Regions from separate parts of the Micromonospora sp. NPDC051196 genome, predicted to be linked through region 2. Evidence: riboswitches for the same ligand, from Rfam matches in the RefSeq annotation. Region 2 holds a riboswitch; the other holds the start of a gene.

Region 1 (4,170 bases), on a different contig from region 2:
AGTCGGCGCGCTCACTCTGGCCATCGCCGCCTCGCGATACGGGTCGCAGCGTCACGGTGCGGTCGGCCAGCGCGGCCACGAAGTCGGCATCGTGGGTGACCGTCACCAGGCCGTGGCCGGCGTCGCGCAGTTCCGCGAAGAGGTCCACCAACTCCCGCCAGGTCCGCCGGTCCTGCCCGAAGGTGGGCTCGTCGCAGATCAACAGCCGGGGCGCGGTGGCCAGGGCGGTGGCCACGCTCAGCCGCCGCGCCTCGCCGCCGGAGAGGGTGTACGGGTTCGCCCCCGCCAGCTTGTTCAGCCGCAGCCGGTGCAGCAGGTCGTCGACGCGCCGGCGTACCGCCGCCTCGGTGGCGCCGGTACGCCGGGGGCCGAGCGCCAGTTCGTCGAAGACCGTACTGGTGACGAACTGGTGTTCCGGGTCCTGGAACACCGAGCCGATCCGACGGGCCAGTGCCGGTGCCCGCCACCGGTGCGGTGGCGTGCGGGCGTCGGACCCGGCCAGGTCGGTGCTGGCCGACAACCGCCCGGTGCCCGGCTTGAGCAGCCCGCCGAGCAGCAACGCGAGGGTGGACTTGCCGGCGCCGTTGGGACCGAGCACGGCGAGGGCCTCGCCGGCGCGTACGGTCAGGTCGGTGGGGGCCAGCCGGGGCGGCTGGCCGAGCCGGTCGGCGGTGAGCAGCACCTCGGCGGCCGGGGCGGCGGCCGGGCGCGGCGGGAATTCCCGGCCCGGCACCCAGACCCCGTCGGCGGCGAGGGCGTCGCCGTGCGCGGCGAAGACGGCCTCCGGCGGGCCGTCGGCGCGCACGCCGCCGCCGGGTTCGAGCACCACCACCCGGTCCACCAGCGTCAGCGCATCGGCGATCCGGTGCTCGACCAGGATGAGTGTGGTGTCGTCGTGGACCGCGCGGGCGATCGCGGCGCGGACCAGGTCCGCCCCGGCCGGGTCGAGGTTGGCGGTGGGCTCGTCGAGCAGCAGCAGGTCGGGGCGCAGCGCGAGCGCACCGGCCAGGGCGAGCCGCTGCTGCTCACCGCCGGAGAGCGCCGCCGTGGGGCGGTCCCGGTGGTACGGGAACCCGACCCGGTGCAACGCCTCGTCGACCCGGGGCCAGATCTGCGCGGCCGGCACACCCCGGTTCTCCAGCCCGAACGCCACGTCGTCGCCGCTGCGGGCCATGACGAGTTGGGACTGCGGATCCTGGAAGACGATGCCGACCCGTTCGCGGGCTTCGGTCGGGGGCCGCCCGTCGATCTCGATGGTGCCTTCCTGCTCACCGGAGTCCTCGGGCAGCAGCCCCGCCAACGCGGCCAACAACGTGCTCTTGCCGGCTCCGGACGGCCCGAGCAGCAACACCCGTTCCCCCCGCCGTACCCGCAGATCCACCCCGCGTACCGCCCAGGCCCGCCGCCCGGCATGCCGCCACCCGAACCCCCGCAACCACACCTCGCCCACCCCGCCCCCTTCCCGCCCACCGTGGCCCGCCGATCGTCGCGTTGATCAAGAGGTTTGCGTCCAGAAACCGTGGATTGACGGACGCAAACCTCTTGATCAACAGGGTCGGGGGGTCAGACGAGGGCGCGGTCGCGGCCGGCGGGGAAGCGGTCCAGGACGCCGGTGCGGGCCAGCGACCTGGTGAGGGCGTAGCCGCCGGCACCGGCGACCACGGCGGCGCTGAGCACGGTGAGCAACGCGTACGGGATCCGGTAGCTGACCAGCTCGTACGCGGCGTTCCAGGCGAAGAAGTCGAACAACGCGGCACCGAGGCCGGTCATCGCGCCGGCCAGCAGCGCCGTCGGCAACCGGAACGAGCGGTAGCGGAAGGCTGCGAAGGCCAGTTCCGCACCGAGGCCCTGGATCAGGCCCTGGACGATGGTGACACCGCCCCACTCCGAGCCCAGCAGTGCGCTGACTGTCGCCGCGACCGCCTCGCAGAACAGCGCGGCGCCCGGCTTACGGATCACCAGCCCGCCGAGCACCGCCGGGACCAGCCACACGCCGTACATGACGGCCTGGCTGGCCGGGAAGAAGGCGAAGGCCGGGTCGACGGCCCGCCAGAGCACGCCCCAGGCCCAGAAGATCACACCGAAGCCGACGGCGATCACCGCCGCCACGACGATGTCGATGGTGCGCCACCGGTTGGTGGTTGGTTGGCTCATGATTGCTCCCAGTCCGTGTCGAACCAGGTAAGACGCACGCCGCGCCCGACGGCGCCGGGCCGTGGCGGGCTGGAGGTGGACCGAACTCCCTGCGCTGGCATTACCCAGATCAGGTACGGAGGGTCTGCGGGCGAACCCGCACTCTCAGCGCTGTGCGCTCCCCTGTCGGAGGTGAAGTTGTCTCGCCGACGCTAACACCTTTAAAGATCAACAGGCAATGTGATCTACGCAGGTCACGCCGGGTGCGGCCGGGTCGGCGCCGCACGGTGGTACGGGTCGACCCGCCGACCCGCCCGCTTTCGTGACATCCATCGACGTCACCGGTCCCGGACGGTAATCTCAGCCCGCCGAACCACCAGGGCGAAGAGACGACAGGGTGAGCACAGAAACGAACCACGCCGCGCCGGCCGGTGAACCACAGGGCCGTCCGTCCGGCGTCGCCACCGAGGCGCCTCCGCCCCAGCCGGACGGTGCCGGGCCGCCCCGGCGATGGCTCGGCGACCGGATCGGCTCGGTGGAGGTGCTGGCCGCCCTGCTGATCCTGCTGATCATCTTTCGGGATCCGCTCGCCGCCGCGCTGGACACCCCTCGCCTCCAGACCTGGACCACCGTGTTCGTCTCGATCATGGTGCAGGCGGTGCCGTTCCTGGTCTTCGGGGTGCTGCTCTCGGCCGTGATCGCGGTCTTCGTACCCCGGTCGTTCTGGGCCCGGGCGCTGCCCCGGCACCCGGCCCTGGCGGTGCCGGCGGCCAGTGCGGCCGGGGTGGTACTGCCGGGCTGCGAGTGCGGGTCGGTGCCGATCGCCGGCTCGCTGATCCGCCGGGGGGTCACCCCGGCCGCAGCGCTGGCCTTCCTGCTCGCCGCACCGGCGGTCAACCCGATCGTGCTGACCGCCACCGCGGTCGCCTTCCCGAACAATCCCGAGATGGTCCTCGCCCGGGGCGTCGCCAGCCTCGTGGTGGCCATGGTGATGGGTTGGCTCTGGCTGCGGCTCGGCCGCACCGAGTGGATCAGGATGCCGCGCCGACCGGAGTTGGACGACCCGCACCGCGGTCGGGCCTTCTGGGCCGCCGTCCGGCACGACGTCACCCACGCCGGTGGGTTCCTGGTCCTCGGCGCGATGGCCGCCGCCAGCATCAACGTGCTGGTGCCGGAACGGTGGTTGCAGACCCTCGCGGACAACGCCTGGCTGTCCATCCTGGCGTTGGCGGCACTCGCGGTGCTGCTCTCGCTCTGCTCCGAGGCGGACGCCTTCGTCGCGGCCTCGCTGTCGCAGTTCTCGCTCACGTCCCGACTGGTCTTCCTGGTGGTGGGACCGATGGTCGATCTCAAGCTGATCTCGATGCAGGCCGGTGTCTTCGGTCGCCGGTTCGCGTTCCGCTTCGCGCCGACCACGTTCGCGGTGGCCCTGCTGGTAGCCACCGGTGTCGGGGCGGTGCTGTTGTGAACCGGCAGGCGCAGGCGGTGGTCCTGCTGCTGCTCGGCGGCGCGGTGCTGCGGGCCAGCCTCACCGATCTCTACCTGCGCTACGTCAAGGAAGGGCTGCGACCGTTCCTGATCGCCGCCGGCCTGTTGCTGGTGGTCGCCGCGATCATGACCCTGTGGTACGAGCTACGCCCGACCGCCCGTGAACCCGTCGACGACCACGACGGGCACGGCCACCACGAACCGCGGGTCGGCTGGCTGCTCATCCTGCCGGTGCTCGGCCTGCTGCTGGTCGCCCCGCCGGCCCTCGGCTCGTACGCGGCCAGCCAGGCCGGCACCGCGTTGAACGCCCCGCAGCAGTCGGACTACCCGCCGCTGCCCGACGGGGATCCCGCACCGGTCAGCGTCCTCGACTACGCGGCGCGGGCGCTGTTCGACCGGGGCGCCTCGATCGGCGACCGGCGGGTGCAGTTGACCGGCTTCCTCACCACCGGCGAGGACGGCCGACCCATTCTGGCCCGCATGGTGCTGTCCTGCTGCGCGGCCGACGGGCGACCGGTCAAGCTCGGGCTCACCGGCGACGTCCCCGTC
Region 2 (4,170 bases):
CGGGCTGATCGTGTCACCGGTGACGGTGAACCGGGACAGGTAGTTGCGGGAGCCGCCCGCGCTCGGGGCGTAGTAGAGCCAGACCCATCCGTTGCTGGCGAAGTTGGGGTCGAGTCGAATGCCGAGCAGGCCGTCCTCGTTGCCGGCGAAGACGCTCAGCCGCAGTGCGGTGACGGTCTGGCCGGTGTCCGGCTTGATGATCTGGACGCGGCCGTCGCGCTCGATGTAGAAGACCCGCCCGTCTTCGGCGATGTCCAACTCCATCGGGTTGCTGGTGTTGCTGTCCAGCGTCACCTTTTCGAAGCTGGCGGCCCGGCCCGCACCGCAGTCGGAGTGCACCACCCCGGCCGCGGTCTGGATGCCACCGAGCAGGTGTTGCAGGAAGGCCGCGTCGGAGAAGGACTCCTGGGTGTGCCCACCGCCGGTGTACCAGGACCGGCCACCGTCGTAGCTCTGGCACCAGGCGATCGGGTGGTCCTGCCCCATCGCCCCGCTACCGGGGCTGTAGCTGCGCTCGTCGAGCGACGCCAGCACCTGTACCTGGCGGGAGCGGGGGTTGGTGCGGAAGTTGTACCACTCGTCGTAACGGGACCACCGTTCCGGCAGGTGCCGGGTCGACTCGTGCGAGTAGTCCTCGACCTTCACGGTCGCCGTCTGGTTCGCCGGGTGGCTGTTGAAGTAGGCGCCGACCAGTTGGCCGTACCAGGCCCAGTCGTACTCGGTGTCGGAGGCGGCGTGCACCCCGACGTATCCGCCACCGGCGCGGATGTAGCGCTCGAAGGCCGACTGCTGAGTGGCGTTGAGCACGTCACCGGTGGTCGACAACCAGATGACCGCCTTGAACCGGGCCAGGTTGGCGTCGGTGAAGGCACCGCCGTCCTCTGTGGTGACGACGGTGAAGTTGTTCGCGGTGCCGAGTTGTTGGATCGCCCGGATGCCGGCCGGGATCGAGTCGTGGCGGAACCCGGCGGTCTTGGAGAACACCAGGACGGAGTACGGGTCGGCGGCGGCAGCAGCGGTACGGCCCGCGGCCTGGGCGGCTGCGGGGCCGGTGATCGGAGCCGGCGCACCGGCCAGCACGAGTACGAGGGCGAGTAGCGCCACGGTCAGTGGGCCGAGCGTTGCTCGTCGACGGCGGGTTCGGGGCACGAAAGTCTCCTCTTTCCGTGTGGGACGGGTCGGAGCGGGCGGCGGTGGCTACTCCGGTTCGGTCCGAGCGCTCGTACCTGACGGTGAGGGTCTGGCTGCCGAGGAACTGAGCCGATCACTCAATTTGTGTTCGTCGATCGGTGTCGGGCAAGACTCATTGAAGTAACGGATTGGTAACGAGGGCTTATGGAATTGGCATGAGTCGCTGCATATCGGGCTGTTTTTCGGTCGCAGAATCTCAGCGAGTCGGATTGACGCGGCTGCCGCCGGCCCGGCTCGTGGGGCAGGACGGGGGTTGGCGGAGCAGACGAAACCACGTACGGTGACACCCAACGAACCCACGGGAGCCCGGTGTACCGGGCTGAGAGGGGGGCTGCGAGCCCCCGACCGTCGAACCTGATCCGGGTAATGCCGGCGCAGGGAGGAGTGTTGCCGTGCCGTCCCTGGGACGACTGCATCTGGTCACCGACACCCGACCCGGACGGGATCCGCTCGCCGTGCTCGCGGCCGTCCTGCCGGTGGCGTACCCCGAGCTGGTCGTCCAGGTCCGGGTCGAGGACGACGCGACCGACCGCGAGGCGTACGAGCTGACCCGGCGGGTGATGGCTCTCTGCCGGCCGTACGGCGTCACCTGCCTGGTCAACGACCGGTTGCATGTGGCGCTGGCGACGGGTGCGGCCGGCGGGCACGTCGGCGCCGACGACCTGCCGGTGGCGGCGGCGCGGCAGGTGCTCGGCCGGACGGCGGTACTGGGCGCCACCGCGCGCGAACCGGTGTCGGCCGCCGAAGCTGTCGCTGCCGGAGCGAGCTATCTGGGCGTGGGCCCCTGCCACGCCACCACCACGAAGGACGGGCTGCCGCCGGCGATCGGCGTGGCGGGCGTCCAGGCGGTGGTCGAAGCGGTCACCGTGCCGGTGATCGCCATCGGGGGAGTGACGGCGGAGGACGTGCCTGGGTTGCGGTCCGCCGGCGTGTACGGGGTGGCGGTGGTCGGCGCGCTCTCCGGAGCCGCCGACCCCGCCCACGCCGCAGCCGAGCTGATCGGGGCGCTGACGTGTTAAGGGGGGGCCCTTCCTATACCGGAGGCGTTAACAAGGGGCCCTTCCTTGCACCGCAGGTGACGGTGGTGGGGGCGGGACCGATCGGGTTGGCGATCGCTTGGCGGTGCGCGGCTCGCGGGCTGCCCGTCGTGGTGCACGACCCGGCCCCGGGTTCGGGTGCCTCGCACGTCGCCGCCGGGATGCTGGCGCCGGTGGCCGAGGCGTACTTCGGCGAACACGAGCTGACCGGGCTGCTCACCGAGTCCGCTCGGCGCTGGCCGACCTTCGCCGCCGAGCTGACCGAGGCCAGCGGCCTCGACATCGGGTACCGGACCGAGGGCACGCTCATGGTCGGGCTCACCGCCGACGATCTGGCCGAGGCGCGGCGGCTGTGGGCGTACCAGCAGGGGTTGGGGCTGCCGGTCACGCCGCTGCGCCCCTCCCAGCTGCGCGAGTGTGAACCGGCGCTGGCCCCGCGGGTCCGCGGCGGCGCGCTCGCCGCCACCGACCACCAGGTAGACCCGCGTCGGCTGGTGCCGGCCCTTCGGCTCGCCGCCGAGCGGGCCGGCGCGGTGCTGGTCGCCGAACCGGTCGGGCAGGTGTCCGAGCTGACCGGCGGGGTGACCGTGGTCGCCGCCGGTTGCGGTGCCGCCGCCCTGACCGGGCTGCCGGTCCGCCCGGTGAAGGGCCAGGTGCTGCGGCTGCGCACCCCCGATGGCGGTCCGCCGGGCTTCCGGCACGTCATCCGGGGGTACGCCGACGGCGAGCACGTCTACCTGGTGCCGCGCGAGTGCGGTGAGGTGGTGGTCGGTGCCACCGTCGAGGAACGCTCCGATGTGGCGGTATCCGCCGGTGCGGTGCTGCGGCTGCTGCGTGCCGCCGTCGACCTGATGCCCGAGCTGGCCGAGTACGACCTGGTGGAGACGGTCGCCGGACTGCGCCCGGGTACGCCGGACAACGCGCCGATCCTCGGGCCGCTGCCCGGCCGACCGGACGTGCTGGCGGCCACCGGTCACCACCGGCACGGGATCGTACTCACCCCGGTCACCGCGGATCTGATCACCGGCCTGATCACCGGGGAGGGGGCGGACGACCCGCTGCTCACCCCGTTCCGGGCCGACCGGTTCGCTCCGGACATCGAGGAGGACGACAGGTGGAGTTGACGGTGAACGGTGTCGGGCGGGACGTGCCGGACGGTGCCACGGTCGCCGAACTGGTCCGGCAGGTCACGCCGCAGCAGCGTGGTGTGGCGGTGGCGGTGAACGGCGAGGTGGTGCCGCGTACCGGCTGGCCGGCGACGGTGCTGCGCGGTGGCGACCGGGTCGAGGTGCTCAGCGCCGCGCAGGGCGGGTGAACATGATGGACTCCGACGGCTTCGAGATCGGCGGTACCCGGTTCGGGTCGCGGCTGATCCTCGGTACCGGTGGCGCGGCGAACCTGCACGTGCTCGAACAGGCGATCCGGGCGTCCGGCACCGAGATGGTCACCCTGGCCCTGCGTCGGGTGGACACCGTGCCCGGCGGCTCGGGCGGCCTGCTGGACCTGCTCGATCGGTGCGGGGTCCGGCTGCTGCCGAACACGGCCGGCTGCTACACGGCCGGGGAGGCGGTCAAGGTGGCGCACCTGGCCCGCGACGCGTTCGACACCGACTGGGTCAAGTTGGAGGTGATCGGCGACGAGCGGACGCTGCTGCCCGACGGGGTGGAACTGCTGCGTGCCGCCGAGGAACTCGTCGCCGACGGCTTCACCGTGCTGCCGTACACCTCGGATGATCCGATCCTGGCCCGCCGGCTCGCGGATGTTGGCTGCGCGGCGGTGATGCCGGCGGGATCACCGATCGGGTCGGGGCTCGGGGTGTCCAACCCGCACCACATCCGGCTGATCCGGCAGAGCGTCGAGGTGCCGGTCATCCTGGACGCCGGGATCGGTACCGCTTCCGACGCGGCACTGGCCATGGAGTTGGGCTGCGACGCGGTGTTGC

The links. Region 2 has a riboswitch for thiamine pyrophosphate ahead of thiE (thiamine phosphate synthase). Riboswitches for the same ligand answer to the same signal wherever they lie in the genome.
Region 1: linked by a shared signal. The riboswitch ahead of AB0M35_RS22860 (ECF transporter S component) and the one ahead of thiE (thiamine phosphate synthase) in region 2 are both predicted to bind thiamine pyrophosphate.

Annotation. Positions count from the first base shown of each region.
Region 1 is NZ_JBFBAY010000013.1:64,886-69,055, forward strand. Features, by position in the region: gene AB0M35_RS22855 (ABC transporter ATP-binding protein) at 1-1,450, opposite strand, end outside; gene AB0M35_RS22860 (ECF transporter S component) at 1,564-2,154, opposite strand; TPP riboswitch at 2,223-2,328, opposite strand; gene AB0M35_RS22865 (permease) at 2,660-3,601, shown strand; gene AB0M35_RS22870 (TIGR03943 family protein) at 3,598-4,170, shown strand, end outside.
Region 2 is NZ_JBFBAY010000003.1:213,966-218,135, reverse strand. Features, by position in the region: gene AB0M35_RS09300 (ThuA domain-containing protein) at 1-1,149, opposite strand, end outside; TPP riboswitch at 1,480-1,589, shown strand; gene thiE (thiamine phosphate synthase) at 1,584-2,210, shown strand; gene thiO (glycine oxidase ThiO) at 2,267-3,352, shown strand; gene thiS (sulfur carrier protein ThiS) at 3,343-3,543, shown strand; gene AB0M35_RS09280 (thiazole synthase) at 3,549-4,170, shown strand, end outside.